DNA from 3 places in the Metabacillus schmidteae genome. Region 1 is predicted to be linked to each of the others. Evidence: riboswitches for the same ligand, from Rfam matches in the RefSeq annotation. Region 1 holds a riboswitch; each other region holds the start of a gene.

The links. A riboswitch is a leader RNA that binds a small molecule or an ion and turns the genes downstream of it on or off. The one in region 1 is predicted to bind S-adenosylmethionine.
Region 2: it holds a riboswitch for S-adenosylmethionine, as region 1 does, so the genes downstream of both, HWV59_RS07075 (Na+/H+ antiporter NhaC family protein) here and HWV59_RS09605 (2-hydroxyacid dehydrogenase) in region 1, are expected to answer to the same signal.
Region 3: it holds a riboswitch for S-adenosylmethionine, as region 1 does, so the genes downstream of both, HWV59_RS15810 (5-methyltetrahydropteroyltriglutamate--homocysteine S-methyltransferase) here and HWV59_RS09605 (2-hydroxyacid dehydrogenase) in region 1, are expected to answer to the same signal.

Annotation. Positions count from the first base shown of each region.
Region 1 covers NZ_CAESCH010000001.1:2,017,512-2,025,854, reverse strand. The annotation lists gene HWV59_RS09625 (DUF350 domain-containing protein) at 1-43, shown strand, start outside; gene HWV59_RS09620 (polyamine aminopropyltransferase) at 72-1,625, shown strand; gene HWV59_RS09615 (DUF3892 domain-containing protein) at 1,713-2,024, opposite strand; gene HWV59_RS09610 (molybdopterin-containing oxidoreductase family protein) at 2,065-4,113, opposite strand; SAM riboswitch class I at 4,264-4,354, shown strand; gene HWV59_RS09605 (2-hydroxyacid dehydrogenase) at 4,476-5,477, shown strand; gene HWV59_RS09600 (FGGY-family carbohydrate kinase) at 5,494-6,948, shown strand; gene HWV59_RS09595 (MFS transporter) at 6,979-8,223, shown strand.
Region 2 covers NZ_CAESCH010000001.1:1,468,358-1,476,700, reverse strand. The annotation lists gene HWV59_RS07095 (TIGR04104 family putative zinc finger protein) at 363-668, opposite strand; gene HWV59_RS07090 (site-2 protease family protein) at 975-2,018, opposite strand; gene HWV59_RS07085 (hypothetical protein) at 2,291-2,551, opposite strand; gene HWV59_RS07080 (hypothetical protein) at 2,997-3,179, opposite strand; gene HWV59_RS07075 (Na+/H+ antiporter NhaC family protein) at 3,976-5,256, opposite strand; SAM riboswitch class I at 5,542-5,648, opposite strand; gene HWV59_RS07070 (hypothetical protein) at 5,919-6,101, opposite strand; gene HWV59_RS07065 (hypothetical protein) at 6,373-6,513, opposite strand; gene HWV59_RS07060 (DUF3231 family protein) at 6,708-7,712, shown strand.
Region 3 covers NZ_CAESCH010000001.1:3,273,229-3,281,571, forward strand. The annotation lists gene HWV59_RS15790 (coiled-coil domain-containing protein) at 1-1,608, opposite strand, end outside; gene HWV59_RS15795 (efflux RND transporter permease subunit) at 1,608-3,608, opposite strand; gene HWV59_RS15800 (TetR/AcrR family transcriptional regulator) at 3,815-4,405, shown strand; gene HWV59_RS15805 (hypothetical protein) at 4,622-4,768, shown strand; gene HWV59_RS15810 (5-methyltetrahydropteroyltriglutamate--homocysteine S-methyltransferase) at 4,826-5,929, opposite strand; SAM riboswitch class I at 6,087-6,189, opposite strand; gene HWV59_RS15815 (YuzF family protein) at 6,403-6,708, shown strand; gene gnd (phosphogluconate dehydrogenase (NAD(+)-dependent, decarboxylating)) at 7,095-7,988, opposite strand; gene zwf (glucose-6-phosphate dehydrogenase) at 8,023-8,343, opposite strand, start outside.

The DNA of each region.
Region 1 (8,343 bases):
ATCAATTGGATTGGCCTTTGTTATCGGGGCATCGATTACGTAAAAGCTTATGAACAAGGAGACAGTTGCGTGTGATTGAACAGAATATCAAACAAAGCAAAGCGATCTATTGGGCTTCAGGGATCGTATCTGTATGTGGAATCATTTTTGAAGTATTATTTGGTGCAGCTGGCTCTTACTTACTTGGTGATGGTGTAAAACAATACACCCTCACCATTTCTCTTTTTTTGACCGGTATGGGCATTGGCGCTTCAATAAGTGAGAAGGTAACAAAGAATTTAATATTGTCATTTGTATGGATTGAATATTTAATCGGTATTATTGGTGGACTTTCAACGTTTTTATTGTTCGGCGTTTCTGCCTTTTTAGAGTCTGGAATGGATGCTTTCTTTCTTTACTCAATTACGTTAATAGTAGGTGCACTAACTGGAGTAGAACTGCCGATCTTAATTAGAAAAGCAAATGAGATTGGTGTCACGTTGCAAAAAAGTACTGCAAAAGTGTTGTTTTCTGATTATGCTGGAGGTCTAATTGGTGGATTACTGTTTGTTTACTTGCTAAGACCGGAATTTGGACTTGTAAAAACAGCTTTTCTTGTAGCCATTATTAATGTTGCCATTGCCTTATGGATTTTACTTTATTTTAAACATGAGATCAAAACGTTTAAACGCCATTTCTCAGCGGGAGTAGTCATTTTCCTTATCCTTATTGCAGGCATTTTTTTTGGTGAAGAAACAGCTTTTACGTTTGAACAAAAACTTTATAGAGATCCGATTATCTATACCGAACAATCCGATTACCAGCAAATCATTTTAACAAAGGAACAAGGAGATTTACGATTATTTCTCGATGGACAGCTTCAATTTAGTTCGAGTGACGAATATCGCTATCACGAAACTCTCGTACACCCTGCAATGGCTACAGCTAACAGGAGAGAAAACGTTCTGGTACTTGGTGGCGGGGATGGTTTAGCTCTAAGAGAGTTACAAAAATATAAAGAAGTAAAATCAATGACTTTGGTTGACCTGGATCCTAAAGTTGTGGAGCTAGGGAAAACAAATCGAGATGTTGTTTCTTTAAACCAAGAGGCATTTGAGGACAAACGTGTTCAAGTTATTAACGAAGATGCTTTCCAGTTTTTAAAACATAAAAAAGGTACCCTATATGATGTCATATTGATTGACTTGCCTGATCCAAATAATGAGTCATTAAACAAGTTATACACTCTTGAGTTCTACCAATTGGTACGAAATCGTTTAGCACCAGGAGGATCAATCATGATACAAGCAACAAGTCCTACCTTCGCAACAGAGGTATACTGGTCCATTAACAAAACGATACAAGCCGCAAATCTTTATACCGATAATTTGCACGTCGATGTTCCAAGCTTCGGTGATTGGGGCTTTGTGTTAGCAAAAAGAGAAGAAGTTGACTTGAAACAAGCTGACATAAAAGCCCAAACGAAATTTTTAACAAATGAAGTATTAGAAGGTTTAACTTCTTTCGGTAAGGACATTGATCAAGAAATACTAGATGAAAAGGGAAATCAAATTCCACTCGATACAAATACCTTGACAAGGCCTACTATTATAGAGAAATACGAAAAAGCTTGGAGAAGTTATTAAGTGTATGTCAATCGTTTCTTATTTCTATCTAAAATATCCAATAAATGAAAAACACAGCCCAGGTACTCCGAACTGTGTTTTTCGCTTTTAGAATTCCGGTAGAGAATCTAAATTATTGTCCCTGTTGCCATCTGGTTCACTTCTTAAAATATCGCGACCGTACTTATGAAATACATCAATATGAGCGAGTTTGCCGCCCTTTGCTTCTGAGAGTGCTTGTACATAATCAAGCTGTCTACCTGACTCTGTCTGAAATGCAATTAAGTCTCCATCTTCATTCTTTCTAACAGCCACGATTTTCTCTTGATTAGGTTTCATATCCTCTGCAATTTCTGCCTGTACTTCATCTTGATTAGACTGATTTTTGTATTGATGAAAAACTTGTTCAAAACGATCCATTTTTATCACCTCATGAATTGTATGTCCAATTGAAGTGATTTTATTCGTAAGATTTAACTGCTTCAACGTCTACTCGACCAGAAAAGAAGGTAGCTCCACCACCCATATCAGCCACACGATCTGGAGTTAGCGTATTTACGAGGTGTTTTTCTCCTGCAACATCTGACCATAATCCTTGGCTAACAACAACTCCAGGTAGCACCAGCTCTCCAACAGATGCTGCCAGTTCACATTCGCCGCGATCATTCCAAATTCGAACGTTATCTCCATCTTTAATTCCCCGTTCAATCGCATCTTTCACATTCATAAATAATTTTGGGGATTTTTCTAACTTAATGTGCTTTTCATTATTCGAGAATGTTGAATTTAAAAAGTTATGGTTCGGTCCTGGAATAAATAAAAATGGATAACGACTTTCTGGTTGAATAGGAATGTAGGTAGGCAAACCTGGATGTCCGTCCTCTTCCATTTGTCTTGAATATAATTCGATCTTCCCGCTGGGTGTTTTTAAGTTTTCAAGTAAATAATTTGTTTGCTTAGCCTTTATAAAATGTGTTTTCTTTAATTCATCATAAGTAACATGTTCTAAGTATTGATTTGAAGTACTGCTTAATGCTTGATTAATTAATACTTCATCAGAATCTTTAAATTCCGGCTCATCAAATTCCATTGCTTCAGCTAATAAACGAAACACTTCTGTATTTGATTTACTCTCTCCATAAGCATTAATTACAGGCTCATGAAGATGAATATATTGATGCCAATAGGACGTGTAAAAATCAACATTTTCAAAAGCAGATGTAGCAGGTAAAACAATGTCTGCATACATAGCTGTTTCCGTTAAAAACAAATCGTGAACAACGGTAAATAAATCATCTCTTGCCAACCCTTCGCGAACTTTGGTTGCCTCTGGTGCCACCACCGCAGGGTTACTTCCATATACAAACAATGACCGAACCGGTCTTTTGATTTCAAGAAGTGCTTGTCCAAGTTGATTCATATTAATAGTACGAGTTTGTTTTTTCAATAAGTCCGGACGTTGAAGTGCGGTTGTATTGTGCGCAAGAAAAGCTGAATTAGACTTTAATGCTCCTCCACCCTTTACTAACCATTGGCCTGTTAATGCAGGTAAACAAGCTATAGTACGGACAATCATTCCACCATTATCATGGTGTTGTATACCATTTCCAATTCTGATCATCGAAGGAGTAATATCTCCATACATACGGGCTAATTCATAAATATGTTCTACAGGTACACCTGTGATTGACGACACCATATCTGGATTATATTGCTTTACATGTTCTTCTAATTCTTTAAATCCAACTGTATATTGTTCTAAAAAATTCTTATTCACTAATTCTTCTTTAAATAGAATATGCATGATTCCTAATGCAAGCAAGCCATCTGTTCCAGGTAAAATAGGAATAAACCAATCTGCCATTCTACCTGTTTGGTTTTTATGTACATCAATCACGACGATCTTTGCTCCATTTTTTCTCGCTTTTTGGGCAATCATCATTTGATGCATATTTGTACTAACAGCATTAATTCCCCATAGAATGAATAACTTTGTTTCTGTCATATCCTCAGGGTCAGTTCCATAGCTTCCTCCCATTGTATATTTATACCCTTTCGAACCAGCTACAGAACAAATTGTTCGATCCAGTTGGCTTGAACCAAGACGATGAAAAAAGCGACGATCCATGCCCTCAGCATTAATATTTCCCATATTCCCATAAAAGCTATAAGGAAGGATCGATTCTGCCCCTTCTTCTGCAATTAGTTTTTTCCATTTCATGGAAATTGTCTCTATTGCTTCCTTCCAGGTGACTGGGACAAATTCTCCTTTACCTTTAGTTCCAATTCTTTTTAAAGGTGTCTTAAGCCTTTTATCGTCATAAATTCGCTCTCCCATATTTCGCACTTTGTTACAAATATTCCCTTTTGTAACAGGGTGATTAGGATCACCTTCAACTTTTACTATTTTCCCATCTTTTTTATGAATAAGTAATCCACACTGATCCGGACAGTCCAAAGAACAAACGGACGGAACAACACCACTTTCAATCTCTTTATATCTTTGCATTGTGATTCCCTTTCATGAAAAAAATTGATTTTTAAATTATATCAAAAAATCTATTACTTCGAAAGTTCTGAAAATATATTGACTTCTGAATATTAACTCTTATATATTAGTTACATTGCGTTTTTAAGAAATGTTTAAAATTTAATATAGATTCTATCAAGAGAGGTGGAGGGACTGGCCCATTGAAACCTCGGCAACAGCATTGTGCCAATTCCAGCAAGCATGGCTTGAAAGATAGAAAGAGTTCACTTATGTCATTGTATAAACGATATAAAGTAATCATCTCTTTCCATCTCTGGAGAGAGATTTTTTTATAGATTACAGTACATTTTTTACATTGTTAGTGTGAAGGAGATGATTAGATGAATGTTTTAGTTACAGCCCCATATAACGAAGTTGGTCTAAATGAGCTGAAGTCACTTTTTGGCAATTATACCTATCGTTGTTGGAAAGATCAGGGAAGGGCCTATCATGAAGATGAATTAATTTCTCTTCTAAAAGAGACAAAGGCTGAAGGATTAATTGCTGAACTTGATAAGGTGACAGAAAAAGTATTTGAAAGTGTACCAGAATTAAAGTTTGTTGGTGTATGCCGTGGAATGCCTTCCAATGTAGATGTTGAAGCTGCTTCCAAACGAGGAATACCTGTGTTTTACACCCCCGCCCGTAATGCACAAGCAGTTGCAGAGCAATTTATTGGCAACCTTATTACTTTTTATAGACATACGATTCCATCAAGTGAGTGGCTGAAACAGGAGAAATGGGACGGTGACTACTTGCAAGCCTATGTAAAATTCAAAGGAAATGAAATTTCCGGAAAAACAATCGGCTTAGTCGGCTTCGGTGCAGTTGGGCGAAAATTAGCTAATATCCTTAAAGCCTTTGACTGTTCCATACAATATTATGATCCTTATGTAGAAAGCGAGGATCCTGCTTATTCCCGCGTTTCTTTGGAAGATGTGTTCTCAACAAGTGATGTTGTTTCTATTCACCTTCCCCGGACAGATGAAACGATCGGGATGGTTAACGAGAATTATCTAGGTCTAATGAAAGAGGATGCAGTGCTCGTGAATACCTCAAGAGCTGTTGTAGTGGAGAGAGACGCACTTGTTGCTGTACTAAAAGAGGGAAAAATTAGAGGAGCTATTTTAGACGTATTTTATCATGAGCCTCCAGATAAAAGTGATTATGAAATCATTCAATTACCAAATGTGTTAGCAACACCTCACCTAGCTGGAGCCAGCTTTGAAGTAGAAGATCACCATGTTTCTATCATGAACCAAGCTCTTGTGAAGTGGTTTAACAAGCAAGCTGTTGAAATCCCAACTTTGTTCAATAGAAAAGACCTGCATGTAAAGTCATAAGAAAGAGGTAATAAATGTGAATAAAGAATCAGGTTATTTAGTATTTGATATTGGAACAGGAAATGTTAGAGTTGCCATTGTTACCACTTCAGGTGAAGTTGTTAGTATTGAACGGGAAGATATTCACTATCTAACAGAAACCTTGTATCCTGACAGCCGTTACTTCTTACCGGATACACTTTGGGAGCAAGTCATTCGTTTAGCAAAGAAAGTGATAAAAAACTCACCAACTGTAACAATCAAAGGTATTACATCCACTAGTCAACGCCAAGGAATTGTTTTACTAGACAAAAGCGGAAATTCGTTTATTGGGTTACCGAACATTGATAATCGCGGGCGAGAATGGGAACAAGATTACTTAGAACGCGATCTTATCTACAAAACAACAGGCAGATTACCGTCTGCTCTCTTCTCGGCACTAAAGCTTGTAGGATTAAAGAAAAGACAACCCGCTCTATGGGATAGAATTGCATCATTTACTAGCATTAGTGATTGGATTACCTATAAGTTAAGTGATGTTCTAGTTTATGAACCCTCACAGGCGACTGAAACCTTACTTTATAATGTACGGGAACAAACTTGGTCTAAGGAAATGTGTGAGCAATTTGACATTCCATTTCATTTTTTACCTGAATTAAAATGGTCAGGTTCAATTCTTGGTCATATTATTCCTTCCTTGGCAGAGGAATTGGAAGTAAATAAAGATGTTTCTATTATTGTAGGTGGCGGAGATTCCCAATTGGCCATTGAAAGTACTTTTGCAAAAACCAATGACATGATTATCATTTCGGGCACAACCACTCCAATTTGCAAGATGATTGACGAATATAAAGGTGATGAAGAAAAAAGAGCTTGGACAAATGCTCATACTCACAAAAACCGCTGGTTGGTTGAGACAAACCCAGGGATAACTGGCTTGAATTATCAGAAATTGAAAAACTTATTTTATCCAAACGAAAGCTATCAGCAAATGGAATATGAAATATCTCAGCTGGACTTAGTAGAATGCGTGGCAGCGTTAGGAATATATCTCTCAGATGAGAAAAATGCCTCCAAAAAAGGTGGGTTTATATTCAACGCTCCCCTTGCTCAAGATTTATCAAGAGCCCACTTTGTTGCAGCTGCGTTATGGGAAATTGCTTGTACAATCCGCCTCCATTTTGACCAAATTTTAGAGGTCACTCCTTTTGACTTGCCGTATGTATGGGGTTGTGGCGGAGGATTTCAAAGTGAACAATTAGCTCAGTTTATTGCTAATTTACTACAAAAAGAGCTGAGAATTCCTAACGGCTTTAGTCAAGCTTCTGTCGTAGGTGCTGCTGTCATCTGTAACCAAGCACTTGGACAAGAAAATTTGATTTCTAAAGATTATAAAACGATTAAACCTGATAAAAATCATCAAGATAACAGGTATTCAGAATGGTTAAGAACACAACATTTCTTTTCTGAAATGAATAGTACGTTAAACTAAAAAATTTATTATAGATATGGAGAGAAAAATATGCTCGACAAGATTGGAATACCTAAACACTTAAGCTGGGGCTTTTTAGGCGTAATGCTCTTTATGATGGGAGATGGACTTGAAGCTGGTTGGCTAAGTCCGTTTTTAATTGACCAAGGGATGACTGTTCAACATACTGCATCCATTTTCACCGTTTACGGAATTTCGCTTGCCCTTTCTTCTTGGTTTTCAGGTGTATGTTTAGAAGCATTTGGCGCAAAACGTACAATGTTTATGGGACTCTTATTTTATATTATTGGAACAGCTGGGTTTATAGCTTTTGGTTTTGAAACTATGAATTATCCAATCATGCTGATCACGTACTTTATTAAAGGACTAGGTTATCCATTATTTGCGTATTCTTTTTTAACATGGGTTATTTACCGTACCCCTAAGAATAGATTGAGTACAGCAGTAGGCTGGTTCTGGATCGCTTACTGTGCAGGGATGATGGTGCTTGGAGCATGGTATTCAAGCTACGCCATAAAATATTTTGGCTATATCAATACATTGTGGACATCCATATTCTGGGCATGTCTTGGTGCATTCTTTGCTTTAATTGTCAATAAAGATAAATTTAAGAAGAAAGAAACTACTAGTGCGAAAGAAACGCTCAATGAGTTATTAAAAGGGATTACTATTGTCAAAAAGAACCCAAGAGTTGCAGCTGGTGGAGTTGTACGTATCATAAATAGTCTTGGAACTTATGGGTTTCCGGTTTTCTTACCTATCCATATGGCTGAGCATGGTATTGAAACAACAGTCTGGTTACAGCTATGGGGTACGATATTCCTTGGAAACATTGTATTTAACCTAGTATTTGGTTTTGTGGGAGATAAATTCGGTTGGAAAAACACCATCATTTGGTTTGGCGGAGTCGGCTGTGCAGTCTTTACTGTCCTTCTTTACTATACTCCGGTTCTAGCAAATGGAAACATCGTCGTCACAAGTATTGTTGGATTTATTTGGGGAGGTTTATTAGCAGGTTACGTTCCTTTAGGAGCCTTAGTACCGACAGTTGCAGGCGAAGACAAAGGTGCTGCCATGTCTATCTTAAATCTTTCAGCAGGTTTATCTTCATTTGTGGCTCCAGCCATCGCTTGGGCGTTTATCGGTTTGGTAGGAGCTCAAGGTGTTGTATGGATTTTCGGACTACTTTATTTAGCAAGTGCGATTATTGTTCACTTTATTCAAGTTCCTGAGGAAGATGAAATGAGAAAAAATACAGCTTCTATTGCGTCTTGATCTATCAGATTGAAGAAAAGATCTCAGCATGATTATGTTGAGATCTTTTCTTTTTATTAAATTTCAGGTTAATTCTTAAAAGTATTTATACAATGGGAAATTGAATTTTTTGAAAGATAC
Region 2 (8,343 bases), 550 kb from region 1:
GCGCCCGATTGTTGATGATCACTGTCCAAAATATGAGCAAATTAGAGTTACATATAAATTTTTATAAGGAAAGATAGTGATTGCATGTGATAGAATTATCTTAAATAAGAGGTGGAGTTTTTATGTCAATGTGGAATCCTGCTGGAATACTTATATTCACCTTAATTATTGCAGCACTAATAGGTATTGTATTTATAAGTATTAAGAAATTAAAAAGGAAATAGGCGCAAATCTTATTCAAGAATGGCGCCCTATAGCAGTAGACTCGATTTCAAGATAACCTTTAAAGACATTAATTTAAAGCTGAAATTACTATGAAGTCAATTGATTTTAGAAATTACATTAGGATATCCCCTTTGTTTCTATGCACCTTTAAATCTTACTAAGAACGGAGTTAGCAGAGAACCAATAAACGCTAAGAATACTCCAATAGCAAAAGTCAATAAAACATTATTAAAAGGTGATAGAAAGTTTATAAATATTAACATTGGTAAAATAGTAAGAAGAGTAACGATAAAACGTCCAGAAACAGTAATACGATGCTTCATACCACAATTTTCACATATAATTGGTTTGTATACCCATCCCCAAAACGACCGATAAATATTATTCCAACTAAAAGGCACATTGCATTTTTTGCACTGCTGCACAGCACGCACCACCTTCACCATAACCTTTTCCTAATTTTAACATAATTTAATTATTGTTATGCTACAATCTGGCCCACAAAACGGAAAATGAGCGCCAATTCCTCTGGAATAGCGCCCGATTGTGGAAGATCGTTATTGAACTAAAGCACCCTTTAACAGAAGATTCGATTTCAAGATAATCTCAAAAGGAAATAATAATGTTCTTTCACTATTACCATCATTAGTTGAAGGACTTAAATAAAAAAGTACGTATCCTACCTGACCAACGCACCAGCACAGTTAATGATTATGTAAAATTTCTTTATTTTGTAAGCTACAAATTTACTACAATAATTTTGATTCTAATAGTTTTGTTAATTGTTCCTCTGCATAAAAAAATCCAAATAGCTTTTTGCCCTTATGAATTTCTTTCTTTATTTCCGATAATTTTTGTATCGCTTGTTGCTCATCCCCTTTTACTTTTGCCAGAATCGCTTGACTTCTTTTATAACTAATAGGCTCTATTGGATTCAAAAATTGATGCAGCTCGTTTATTCTTTCCTCATCATAATTTCCCTCAATAATCAAATCTATCTGCTGAATGTGATTGATAAATTGCAACGCTATTTGATTTTGCTTAGTTACAGGTAATTTCTTAAACGGTTCAAGTAATGCGGAAGCATTTTTGTACCCTTCTTTTATTAGTGTGTAGTAAAAAAGAATATATCCAACCATAACATTGTCAACAGATGGTTGTAAGGTTTTTGCTTTTTCAATTAATTCTAAGGACCAGTCCGTTGGATGTATTGGGGAATTCATTTCTTTCATCAATAATAAAGATATTAAAAATTCTTCAGTCTGTTTACCTTGTTTTGACAGCTCAAGTAAGACCCTTCCATCTGATTTTATAGCTCCTTGGTATGGCAAAATCGTAGCGAAAAAAATAACTAAATTAAATATTCCGAAGTATGTAAAGAAGTGTATGCCCATTGATGTGCCTAATATTAAACTGATACTCGCTGTTATAATAGAAAAAATTGGTCCACCAGCAACAAACCGTTTATGTTGTTTAGCAATACTTTTTAAATCGCTTGATAGAGGCGAACAACTTGCTACACCCCCAACTAATAACCAAATGTCATTCACCTTAATATGTAAATGATCAGTATTTTCAATTGTTAAAGGACCAACCGTTAAATAGTTAAATCTGTAACCTGACCATATACCAAACAATACGTGTCCTAACTCATGAATTAACAAGGTAATAAATAAAAGGACCAAAGTTAAACCCATAAAATTCGCCATTGTAGCGTATTTTGTAAAGTTAAATAAAAAAATTAATATCGCTATAATAATTGTTAATCCTAAAGGTTTTGTAATAGTATTCATATAGTTCTCTCCCCTACATGTAATACGGATAAAGTAATCGAAAGTTTCAATGTGTTGGACTTAATTGCCCTTAATTTAATTAAAAGCATAGAAAAACGGACCGCTGAAACAGTCCATTCAAGTTTTTGTATGCCTATCAACATTAATTAGGAAAAATTCGTAAATACTCATGCAAATAAAGTTGCTCATTATCTTGAATTCAAGTCTTCCATTTAATGGCCCTTAACATAAAGAAAGAGCACAATTCATGCTGCGGAATTGCGCCCTTTTCTTTAAAAACTAAAGATAAAATATAGACTAGCTAAGTATGCTAACGACATTAAACTTAGAAGGAAAACAAAAGATGCATAAAGTAAAACCTTTGACTTTTTATTCATTACTACGCCATTTTTTAAGGAGTTAGAGAACCCTAATAACAAACCTCCTAAAATCGATATTAATCCGAACAATGGATCAATCATGCCACCCATCCATATTCCTATCATAAAAAGCATTAAATAAAATATCGGATTGAAAATAATATTCACAGCCACTTTGATTCCCCCCTTATTTAAATCCAAAATAATTTAGTTAAACGCACCCATCTGCTACATATATATTACAGCGTAGCACAATTTCAATATCCCTTTAAATACTTTTGTTTTTGTTGTTACTCGACAATCTGGGCCCATAACAAAAATAAGCGCATCTCTTGTTTGATATATGCGCCCGTTACTTGAATAAGTTATGGTGCAAAATTTTGTACAACATCCCTTACAAACATAAGTCCACCAATAAGAAGCAAAATTAATATTGCAGTTAAAATTAAGACTACCTTTTTGTTCTGTCTTTTTATAATAATTAAAATGATTAATGCAATTAAAACTACAAAAAATAGTAATGAATACATATTCTCCCTTTCTTAGCCCATAGATTTCAATACCTAACCTATTCCTTTTATTAAAACATTTTTTATCATTAACCTCTTTAGCAGATTAATTAGCTTTCAATTTTCTTTAGTTTTACTCCACTTGCAACAACTCCAATTAAACCAGCAATTACAAATATATATGCTACAAACAAAGGTGTAAAAGTAAGAGATTCAGTAAGTATTCTAAACACGCCAACAGCAAAAATAAGAAAACTACTCACAAATGTAATAATTGTTCGAGTTTTATTCATTTTTCTCCCCCTTAAAAGTAAATAATTACCTATATATAAGTTAACACATATAGTTTTTTTTACCATTATTTCGATTTAATTCCAATTAACCTGCCAAGTAGTTTAAGTATAGACCTTTATAATATCCCCTTTACTTTAAAAGCGGTATTAAACAATCGGGCGCTTATATGTAGTATCTGTTCAAAAACATTGATAGGGTGCACCATTTATCATTATTTACATGTAACCATAGATAAGCCGTTTAAGGACTTGACTTGGAGCCTCTGTGGTCATGATTGGTCTTGAAAGGCTGAAGCAGGTGTTTCAGTGGCGTATCAGCCTATCATACCCACCCCTCCAAGTAAAGTCCTATCGTTGTTTACGTTGGAAACTATAATTAATAACTATATATAACTAGTAAACAAAGATAGGAAATAGGCTGTTTTTGTAACTTTATTAACGTTAATTACGGTCCAAAACCATACTACATATAATGGCCCTTTTGTGGAAGAAAGAGATACAGATAGAATCTCTAATGATTCTTCCTCCCTAACGTGTTAAAACATTTCTCGCTCGTTCCTCATTTAATAAAAAAACGTCTCAGCTCCTGCACTATCAAGGATCTAAGACGTTTTAACAATTCCTATTTAGTTGTGTTAATCAATACTTCACACGAAATCTATATTTGGAAGATTAATAAGTGCTTGCTCTCTCTGTTCCTATTGCTACTTCCAACTTGATAATACCTAATGCACGAACCTTTACTTTATTATTAATTCAACCGGGGGACATGCCCCCGTTGCTTTAAAATATAAAATCAAGCTTTCTTTTTTGTCGGGTATCCAATGAGGATAGCGATAATTCCACAGATTCCTATAAGAATTGGATAGAATGAGTATTGCAGGATGCTTACTGGTGATATTCCCGCGACGCTTGCAGCTGCCAGAAGTTGTGCTCCGTATGGCAGAAGGCCCTGGATCGCACAGGAGAAAATATCTAATATACTTGCTGACTTTCGCGGGTCAATCCCATACTGATCAGCCATATTTTTTGCAAGCGGACCGGCGATCAGAATTGCAATCGTATTATTGGCCGTGGATAGACCAGTTAAGCTCACAAGACCGGCAATTCCAAATTCTGCACCCTTTTTCGATTTAATTCTTCGTGTCGCAAGGTGAAGCAGAAAGTCAATTCCGCCGTTAAATTTAATAACCTCCACCATTCCAGCTATTAATATCGCAAGAAAGGCGATTTCATACATGCCTGCCATTCCTTCGCCAATCGTTTGCAAAAGGCTCATTAAATGGTAGCTGCCATCCGCTAAGCCAACAGCTCCCGCGAGAACAGTCCCTAATGCAAGAACAAGGAAAACGTTCATTCCAGCTAACGCAAAAATAATGACCAGAACATAGGGAACAATTTTTACCCAATTATAGCTTAAATGCTCTACTTGTGCCGTTTCACCCATTGTAATAGCACCTAAAATAATGCCTGTTACAATGGCTGCCGGCAACACAATCCAAAAATTCACCTTAAATTTATCCTTCATTTGTACGCCTTGTGAACGAACCGCAGTGATAGTTGTATCTGAAATAAAGGATAAATTATCGCCAAACATTGAACCTCCAATAATCGCCGCCATTACTAAAGCAATTGAAAGCTCGGTATGTTCGCTTATCCCAACTCCAATTGGCGCCAATGCCACAATCGTTCCCATCGACGTACCCATGGATAGGGAGATAAAGCAGGCAATGATGAACAAGCCTACAACAAGCAAGTTTTGCGGAACAACCGATAAAGCAAAGTTAACAGTGGAGTCTACTGCCCCCATGCCTTTTGCTGTTTCTGAAAAAGCCCCAGCCAAAAGAAAAATAAGAACCATCAACATGACATTTACATTACCTGCACCTTGGCAAAAAATATCAACCTTCCGCGAAAACGATTCTTTTCGACTCATCGCCAGAGCAACAGCACCCGAAATCACAATGGCTACTATGACTGGAAAGGCATAAAAATCACCTGTAATAACTCCTGAACCAATAAATAAAACCAAAAACACAACAAATGGGATTAGCGCCCATGGATTACCTTTTTTCATTGTTCCACCTCCAAATATTAAATGGGACGGGTCTTTTGACCATTCTGTGCCCCATAAGAAAAACTCAAGGCGCCCGCCTATCGGCTCGAGCTAGACACTAAAACTACGCACAAACTTTTATGCTTTCTTATCTTCTTAGAAAAACTTGGCTTGTCGCCAAGTCCTAATGGCCAAAGCCTTAGTTTTTCTTATACTATCATCCATAAAAATTTATGTACTTTCTGATAGTACAAAAAAGCCGCTTCTCATAAAAACAAGAAGAGGCCTTATATCTATAAAATACTCTTCTCATCTATCAAGCCTTTCTTGTTGGAATTGGCACAGCAACTTAATCACTAAGTTCCGCTGCCGAGATCTCATCTGGCCAGTCCCTCCATCTCTCTTGATAAGAAGAAAAATCTATTTTTTTGTCACAGTATAAAAGATTACATGATATTTATTGCTATATCAACAAAATTTTTCTGGATAGTTTTTGGTTCTGGACAGAACTGAATATCTCACTTCCGTCATGATCATATTATTATTCCAAAATGATTTATTAAAATCTTTTGTAGATAAAGCCTAACAAGCAAAAGAACCGAAGAACACGAAAACGAGGGAGTACGAAAAAATACCATTCCCTTCTTTCGTGTTTACAATTTTGTTGAAAATCAATAGTACATCTAACGCTTTTCACCATGGTCTTTACTCTCTAAACCAAGTTCTAATTTCTTAATTTCTAATTCTATCTTTTTTTCTTCTATCTCTAATTTTTTCTTTTTTAAATCATTATCTATTTTCCTAACATATCCATAGTATATAAGAGAAAACCCAATAATTATTGTTATATAAAAATACAAATTCAAATGATTCACCACCTAAAAAAGACTAACAATTATGTAGTTACAATTAAATGATTACATACACATAAAAAAAAGAGGCGATCCTTCTTCCTAAAGACTTTTCATAAATAACACAACCCTGTTACTATCTTATTAGACTAACATCCCCCTTTATATATATTTTTTACAATTTCAATCTATACTAAATTATTAAGGTTTACTTCTATGTATGGCTTCTTGTACCCAAAACTTTTTTGTATCTATCATTGCAGCTCGCATTCAACCATTTCATCATTCATTTCTTATTCTCTATTATGGCTTCACGTAACTTTTTTATCTCTTCTGTTTGGTCCAAAATATTATTATTTACCTTTCTTAAAGCATCAAATATAGCAAAAATTCCCGCAAATATTAACATACCAAAAAGGATAATCATCTTAACACCTTCTTTAAATGAATTGGATGAATTAATTGTAACCTAAAATTACATAAAAAAAGAGCCCTCTCCTGTTTGAAGTGCAATAACACTTAATATTAGAACTTGTTTCCACAGTGATTTGTTAGCTCAAATTAATTGTTAAGCTCATAAGACCTAATGAATTAGGAAATCATTATACATGAGGTGATATTGTGGATGGTAATAAATTAAAACTCACATCTTCGGAGATAGGTTCACTTTGGGGAGAGTATGTAAACGGTACAATGACTGATGTGGTAAATCAATATATGGTTTCTATTATTGAAGACGAGCTAATTAAAAAAATTTTTGAAGATGCCATAAATACTTTCGGAAAACAAAAGAAACAAATCGCAAGTTTTATCGAGAACGAGGGGTTTCCAGTTCCAATTGGATTTAATGAATCTGATCTTTTTAAAGATAAGCCAAGACTGTTTTCAGATATATTCTGCCTAAATTACTTACATATTATGACATTACATGGTTTACTTGGGCACAGTACTTCACTGGCTATATCAGTTAGAAAAGACTTAAGGGATTTTTACGATTCATGTGATAATGACGCTAAAAACATGTATCATCAAACAATCGAGTTATTGCTTGAAAAAGGAAATTTTCAAAGAGATCCCTTATTATATCCCAATAAAAATCCTGAATATATTTCCAGCAAGGATTTCACAGATGGATTTTTCGGTAAGGGTAGAAAATTAGCAGCAACCGAAATCATTAGTATTTCTTTAAACCTTAAAAAGAGCATAATGGCGAAAACACTTTCTATTGCGTTTAGTCAAATCACTCAATCAAAAGAAGTAAGGAAGTTTTTAACTGATTCCGAGAATACTGCTGACGAACAAATAAAGGATTTTTCCAAAATTATGCAAAGGGATAATTTACCTGTTCCAAAATCTTGGGAAACCGAAGTGACAACCTCAACTGAATCTCCTTTTTCAGATAAACTAATCTTGTATCATGTTGGTTTTTTATTTCAAGCAGCCCAAAACTATCATGGGGCAGGTTTAGCATCAGCTATGCGAACAGATCTTGTAACGACTTATGAGTCAACCATTCTGAAAAATCTTATGGTAACAAAGAAGTGGTTTGATTTAATGGTTCAAAATAAATGGCTCGAACAGCCACCGCTAGCTCCTAATAGGAAAGAAATTGCGACAGAGATATAGAAGGGATGTTTTTTCCTCAATTAGTGAATACATGAATTATTAATGCGTATTTCTCTATGTTAGTTTAAATATTTTTTTAACCATCCTTATTCATTATTAGGATGGTTTAGTTCGTTTAACTTAAAATTCGAAATTGCCTTTATTTGGTTTTTGCGTATGGCTTTGTACTTGCTGCCTTTGTAAAAGCATTCACATTTTTTTTTACGTATGCTTTTTTCTCTTTTTCACCTTATAAGCATACAGAAATGGTTTATTTTTACAAAACCCACAGCTTTCGAGCTCATTTTTCCCTTTATTTGGATTTTGCATATGGCTTTGTACTTGCTGCCTTTGTAAAAGCATTCACATTTTTTTTTACGTATGCTTTTTTCTCTTTTTCACCTTATAAGCATACAGAAATGGTTTATTTTTACAAAACCCACAGCTTTCGAGCTCATTTTTCCCTTTATTTGGATTTTGCATATGGCTTTGTACTTGCTGCCTTTGTAAAAGCATTCACATTTCTTTTTTACGTATGCTTTTTTCTCTTTTTCACCTTATAAGCATACAGAAATGGTTTATTTTTACAAAACCCACAGCTTTCGAGCTCATTTTTCCCTTTATTTGGATTTTGCATATGGCTTTGTACTTG
Region 3 (8,343 bases), 1.3 Mb from region 1:
ATCACTAGTTGATTCATAAAGTTCCTCTGTTCCGTCATGAAGCTTACTTACTCCATTTTCCAGTTCACCTGTTCCATTTGAAAGCTCTTCGATACCTGTGTGTAACTTAGCATAGGAGTCTGACAATTGACCTACTCCGCCTGAATATTCTACTAAGCCTGAGTGAAAGGCGCCATAATTAGAAGAAAGTTTATTTATTCCGTCCTGCAGTTGCGCAATTGAGTCAGCAACGTCCATCTGCTCGAGTGAGGATGCAATTCCGTTTTTCATCGTTTCAAGATTGTTCGCCATCTCTATTAAAGCACCGTTCACCTGGTTTAGTGTTGCACTTACTCCATCAAATGCTCCCTTTACAGCCGAATAGGTTCCCTTTGCTGTGCGTGCCGCAGCATATGTTTCAAGTAATTGATTCAAGACTTCTTGATCTGCCCCGCTACTATATAACGCTTTCGTTTCTTCTTCTGTAATCTCGTATTCAGGAATAGCTTCCATTGCTTTTTTTAGCTCATTGTATGCCTTGGCATAATTTTCATTAAATGTAGTCAAGCCTTTACCTATTTCTCTTAGTCCACCCGCAATTTGGCCGAGTCCATCTTCCAATTTTTTAAAATCACCGAGACCCATTTCCTCTGAGCTACTGCTAAGAGAGGTATTCAATGTTTCGAGTGCTTGTTGAATATTTTTGGAGGCACTGATCAGTTCTTTAGAAGAGCCATCTATTTTCGACATTCCTTCTTTAAATGCTTGTGATCCTTTCTTCAGTTCGTAGACTCCATTATTTAGTTCAGATACTCCATCATTTAAATCGCCAACACCATTGTTAATGTCACGAATCGCATTTGTTAATAACTCCATATCACCTGTCATATCATCAATGTTTGGTGCATCGATTGGCATGGAAGATGGAATAGCTGTGATATCGATGCCATCTAATTCGAAACCTAGAGCATCAGCTTCAACTGTTAGTTCTTCCTCTTTTTCAGGCATGACTGTGAAGGTCACTTGTTTGTTTTTCCCAGCATTAGCCAGCATCCCGTCTGGTGCTTTTATATTGCTATATAATTCTGTATTAAGTGAAAGAGATATTTGTAATAAGTAGTTTTCAAAAAATAGCGGATCTACTTGTTCATTGGCAGAAGTATTAATCACAATTTGCACATGGCCTTTTTGTCCAGCCAATTCATCAGGGTTGATTTGTTTTCCATTTAATAGATAGGAAATAGATATATTCCAAGGCAATGGTTCTTCCTTCATATTGCCTTGATAATAAAATTTCCCCTTTGAATCGGCTGTAAATTCGACTGTATGATTCTTTTGTTCCAGCTGTGTTAAGTCTGTTAAGTTTTTTAAGCTGGTATACGGCCCATAATCAATAATTTCACCGGGCTTTTCTATATCTAAGATGTTGACAACATACGCCTCCTGTCTTTCTCCAGTGGCACTAAGTTTTGCATAGACAACCTCATCTTTAGATGAAACTTCTCCTATTTGTTGAGAAGACTCAGCATTTGAGTTGCTGTCATTTGTAGCAGCCGTAACTTGTATAGAAGGTATGACGATAATCGTTGTTGTCAAGACAAGTAGTATTTTACTTATGCTTTTTTTCATCATTTCTTCTCCTTATAAAAGTTTGCTTTTAACGTTGTTTTTGCAATCAGCTTATCAAAAACCAAAAACATTGCCGGCAGGAAGAAAACGACCATAATAAAGGCAAGCATTGCCCCTCTTCCAAGCAATAACCCGATTGAAGAAACAATTGGATTTGTGGATGTAATCCATAAGATAAACCCTACGCTCGATAAAATAGCTCCGGAAATTCCAATAGAGAAAATCTTCTCATCTAATGTTTTCTTCATCGCTTCGAGTGCCGTCATGTCCTGTCGATATTCTTTATAAGCATCTGTTAAAAGAATCGCATAATCAACTGTCGCCGCAAGCTGAATAATACTGATCAACAGGTATCCCACATAAACTAATGAAGAATCTGTAAAATATGGAACCGAGAGATTAATCCATACCGCTGTCTGAATCGTCAAAAGCAGGACGATTGGAATGGAGATCGATTTAAATGTAACGATCAGGACAAACGCAATCGTAATAATGGTCAAAAGATTCACCAACGTATTATCCTTTTGAACGGTATTTTTTATATCATATAATGTGACGCTTTCACCAACTGAATAGACATGATCATAATATTTTTCTGCGCTGCTATGGACTTGATCAATTAATTTAAACGCCTCTTCTCCCTCGGTTTTCGTATCTGTTTGAAGAATTAATCGACTATAATTTTCTGAGTAAAATTGCTCTGTTACAGAAGGATCCAAATACTCAGGTGGAATCGCCGAACTAACAGTGTTTACATAAGCAAGTACGCTGGACACATTCTCAATATTTTCTAATTCTTGAACTAACTCTTCTTCTTTCGCAATATCTCCTTTTGGTACCAGCAATACGAGTGGTGTGCTTTCACCAAAATGCTCTTTAATTTTGACTATATCGCTGCCAGCTCTTGTTTCTTCTGGTTGATCACCGATTCCATAGATAAAATTTGTCTGACTTTGTGCCAAAAATGCCGGTACAACTAATAAAAAAACAATAAGTAAGCTGGGAATTTTCATTTTCATTACTGCATTACCTTTGTTCTTTATATAAGGAAGTAATGGTTTATGCTGCGTTTTATCAATCCATTTATAAAACACTAGCGTAAGTGCCGGTAAAAAGACCATTACACTAATGAAACTTAATAAAATACCTTTTACTAAGTTAATCCCTAAATCTGAACCAATTTCAAAGTTCATAAACGAGAGTGCAATAAACCCAAAAAAGGTTGTTGACGCACTTGCCGTGATCGCAGAGAACGATTTTTTCATGGCAAGCTGCATAGCTTCTTGTGGATCAGCTATTTTCTTCCGATAATCTGAAAAACTATGTAGAAGGAAAATCGCATAATCAAGTGATACCGCCAGCTGTAAGATTGGAGCAACAGATTGAGTCACAAAGGATACTTCGCCGAGAAACATATTTGTACCCATATTTATTAAGATTGACACACCTATAGCTGTTAAAAATAACACCGGCTCTACCCAGGATGTTGTTGAAACAACTAAAATGATAATAATAATAGGAACTAACAAAGCAGCTGCATACATAGATTCCGTTCCAGCCATTTTTTGTTGTGTGGCCGTATTCAGAGATTCCCCTGCCATCGCATTTTCCTCACCAATAAGCTTATAGATTTCATCTGTTATGGCAACTTCATCTCCATCGCGAATACTAAACGAAAATAATGCTTTTCCATCCTTATAATAGGTTTCAACAGTCTCTTCATCTGCCATTTCGAGTGGAGCTTTTATATCGATCGCATCATCTAACCACGTAACATCTGACACACCATCAATCACAGCTAATTCCTTTTTAAAAGCAAGAGCTTCCTGAATGGTCACATCATTAACCATAACTCGGTTCGACGGAACACCCCCCTCAAACTCCTGCTCCATGATGTCCAATGCTTTTGTTGACTGTGCATCATCCGGCAAGTAATCTGTCATATCATAGTTTACTGATACTGTTAATGATGCCAAGGAACAGATGATGGTAAGGATCATAAATGTAATGACGACTGCTTTTTTATGTTTAATAATTCGTGCTGCACTATTTATAAGTTTTCACCCTCTCTTGCCTTTTTTTCATGTTCACCCTATCATTATATTGACACGGTGTTGGCTATTCAACAATCAGTTATTTAACATCCGTTAGTTGAACAACATATTTACAATATATGTTGGATAATGCATATGAAAAGGTGATTTTTATGTCTAGTTCAAAACTGGATCGACGTAAAAAATATACGCAAATGGTATTAAAGGATAGTCTTATGCAACTATTAAAGGAAAAACAGATTTCCTCTATTACAGTTAAAGAAATATGTGAATGGGCTGATATTAATCGATCTACATTCTATTCTCATTTCACAGATCAGTTTGATCTTCTTGACAAAATAGAAAATGAGTTGATTGATGATATGGCTGGGTATTTACATCAGTGTAACTTTGAAAATGATCAAGACGATCTCCAGATGATTGAGAAATTATTGGAATACTTCGCATCAAAGCACGAGGTGTGTCAGACACTTCTTAATGAAAAAGTAGACACGACATTTCAAAACAAATTTGCACAGGATATCTTTATGAAAAACTGGAAAGCTGATAAACAACTAAGTAAGGAAATGTCTATGTATTTAAGTATTTTTACTATTAGCGGGAGTATCTATACGATTAAATCATGGCTAAATCAAGGTATGGATAAATCCCCAAAAGAAATGGCAGAAATCATTAATCATGTAATAAAAAATGGATTAAATGGAATGAAGGGACATGGGGACAGGTCAATTGTCCCAAAGTAAAAAAAAGGGACAGTGAACCTGTCCCCTTGACCCATAAAACTACATCTCTATGTATAAATAACAATTCTATATTAGTTTTCGCAAAATCATATCAAATTGATATTTGTTTTATCTAAGTTTGAGATATATAATAAAGACAAGAAGTTAAGGAAAGCGATTACAACATTATAACAACAAAAGATTAAGTCTTGGTTTATACATAAGGAGGATTTTAAAATGAGCAAAGTAGCCAGAGATTATAAAGTGAATAAATTATTAGATAAACAAAAATTTAGTGAAAAACAAGTGTCCGAAATGTCAGATGCACAAATTGAATACTATCACTGGCTCTATTTTGAAGATTCTGTTTACGATTATATGTAATGATTAGTTTAATAGATGAATAAAAGCGAACATCAATTGATGTTCGCTTTTATTATGTTATCCCCAAATCTCTTTCGAAATATCAACGATATACTTTAACTTCTCCCATTGTTCTTCTTCTGTTAGGATATTTCCATGATGAGTTGAAGCAAAGCCACATTGTGGACTAATACAAATTTGCTCAAGTGGTACATATTTTGTTGCTTCTTCCACACGTGCCTTAATGTTTTCTTTATCTTCCAGCTTGCCATGCTTTGATGTGAATACCCCAAGAACGACTTGTGGTCCTCCATTTGGAATGTATTCTAACGGTGCAAAATCTCCAGAACGATCATCATCATATTCTAAGAAAAATCCGTTTACTTTTTCTTTTGCAAATAATGTTGGCGCGATTTTAGCATAGCTGCCTTCAAATGCCCATGTTGAACGGTAATTACCACGGCAAAGATGTGTTGTAATAATAAGATCTTCCGGTTTATCCTCTAATACACCATTTGCCACTCGTAAGGCTAAGTCGATTAACTGTTCACGAGAATAGCCACTATCATTAAACGGAATTTCCGGTGCGTTCAGTCCTGCAATGTATACATCATCAAGCTGCAGGTACCGACAACCAGCATCATAAAAAGCTTTAATAGCATCACGGTATGTTTGGATAACATCATTTGTATATTCTTCAAGGTCTGGATAAATGTCTAAATTGCGAATTCCTGCATTGAATAATTGGTTAGGACTAGGAATTGTTTGTTTTGCAACCGCACGATCACCAACGATTTCTTTAAATTCAATAAATTCTTTTACGTGTGGATGATCCGGATTAAATGAGATTTTTCCAGTTACTCGTACATCGTATCTTTCTGTTTCTTCACCATTGAATTTAAACCCATGACCTGGCACATATCCTTCTACACCATTTAAATGCTCTAAAAAGTCTGTATGCCAAAATCTGCGGCGGAATTCTCCATCTGTTACAGCTTGCAGGCCAACTTCAATTTGCTTGTCTACAACTTTTTTTATTTCTTCTGTTTCAATATCATGTAATTGTTGAGCTGTAATTGTTCCTGCCTGAAAATCTTTTCTAGCGTTATGAATTCGTTCCGGTCTTAATAAACTTCCCACGTGATCTGCTCTAAATGGTGCTTTTACTAATGTTTTTGTCATGTAGAACTCTCCCTTATTAAAAAATTTACCTACAGTATAGAATTTCTATGTATATCGATAAACAAATCGAATTAACTGTAGTACTTAATACCTTAAAACTAAAAAACCCTCTTCATAAATAAGAAGAGGGGTTCGTTAGCATAGTTATACCTTGCTCCTCTTATCTCTATAGCATCATGCTACTGGAGTTGGCACAGTACTTATTAAAGTCCGCTGCCGAGGTATCATAGGGCCAGTCCCTCCACCTCTCTTGATAAGAAAATATCAAAATATTAAGTTAATACAATTAATATACTCTTTCCTTAAGTAAGATGTCAAACATTAATTGTAAAATTTTCTAGTTTATAAACTATTAAGTAACAGTATATTTATCCTTAATAGAATTTTTGGAATTGGGTGAATACCCATAGCAATACCCAAACCATTGAATATGTTGTGATTGTGGGAAAAACAGATGATGGAGGTAATAATAAATGAATAACATGTATCACACTATGACTCAGCCAATGCATATGGACAATATGAATATGATGCAGCAGCCTATGCACATGGAAAATATGATGCAGCCCAAGCAAGTGATGGTAGTAGAACCATACGTGTATGCTGCAACAAGTACATTAGTTGGAAAGCGGGCAGTACTTGAAACAACAAGAGGAAGAGTAGCTGGACTTGTTATGGATGTAAAACCAGATCATGTTGTTCTTCAAGAACGTGAATCTACTTTTTTTGTTCGCTTATGTGAAGTTGTTTGGATTATGCCTGACACTTCTCAAAAATGACCTTACAGAGAATAAGACTTTATTTCTCATTAGAGAGGTAAAGTTTTTTTACATAAGCTTTCTTTTAGTTTAACCAAAACATATTCGTATAAAATATAATAGAAATGAGAACATTAATTTTATAAATTGGAGTGAAGCAGATGACAAAATCAAAAGCAAAAAAGCAAAGAGAAAAATTATTGCGGGAAGGTAAAAGAGATCCAGTATTAAATCGAGGAACATATGCATTAGCCGATATGAACACTAGAGTGACGAAAACAAAACATGAAAAAGTAAATCAAGTAAAACATAAAAAGCGTCTATCTGACCAGGATGATCATGGGACAGATGGACGCTTTTTTACATGCCAATTGAATTGGCAGAAATGCCTTGGCATAGCGACTACTTTATTTCTTTTCCACCGCATGTCCACCGAACTCATTTCGCAATGCAGCAACAACTTTACCTGTAAAGGTATCTGTTTCCAGCGATCGGTATCTCATCATTAATGAAAGTGCAATAACAGGAGTTGCTGCTTGGAGATCTAACGCTTCTTCAACCGTCCATTTCCCTTCACCAGATGAGTGCATAATTCCCTTAATATCATGTAGTTTGGCATCTTTGGCAAATGCATTCTCTGTAAGTTCCATTAACCATGACCGAATGACAGAACCATTACTCCAAACTCTTGCTACTCGTTCATAATCATAATCGAATTGGCTTTTTTCTAGAACCTCGAATCCTTCTCCGATAGCTGCCATCATTCCATACTCAATCCCATTATGAACCATTTTTAAGAAGTGGCCACTTCCTGATTTCCCTGTATATAAATAGCCTTTTTCAACTGCCGTGTCCCGGAAGATTGGTTCAACGACCTCCCATGCCTCCTGGTCGCCTCCAATCATATAATTTGCGCCATTGCGAGCACCTTCCATCCCGCCTGATGTTCCAACATCAAGGTAGCTTACCCCCACTTCCTTAAACTCATCATATCTTCGCATTGACTCACTATAATGAGAATTACCTGCTTCAATGACGATATCACCACTAGATAGCAGTGGCTTAACATCCTGTATCACTTGATCAACGACTTTATGTGGCACCATGATCCACACAATTCTTGGACTTTCAAGAGACTGTACCAGTTCCTTTAAATCCGAGGTTCCTCGAGCACCATATTGTTTTATCTCATCTACTGTTTTTTCATTAATATCAAACGCAACCACTTCATGTTGGTGATCGATGAGATTTTTACTAATATTTAACCCCATTTTACCTAATCCAATTAAGCCTACTTTCATTACTACCACTCCTTTAATTAGTCCGACTCAACGGTTACTTGTTGTTGTTCAGCTTTTGAGATCTATTTTCAGTTTGAATATCATTTTCAATTGTGTTGTCAATTGACCACCATGCAAATCCATCTTCTTCAAGTAGTTTGTGTGCAGCAGTTGGACCATATGATCCAGATGGATACTCATGAAGCGGGACAAGATTTTCCTTAAATGCATCAAGAATTGGTTGAACAAGTTGCCAAGATAATTCTACTTCCTTCCAGTGAGCAAAATAAGTAGCATCACCCTCTAATGCATCTACCAATATAATTTCATAAGCCTCGGGAATGTCACTCTGTTCAGGTGTAAAGTCAACATGGAT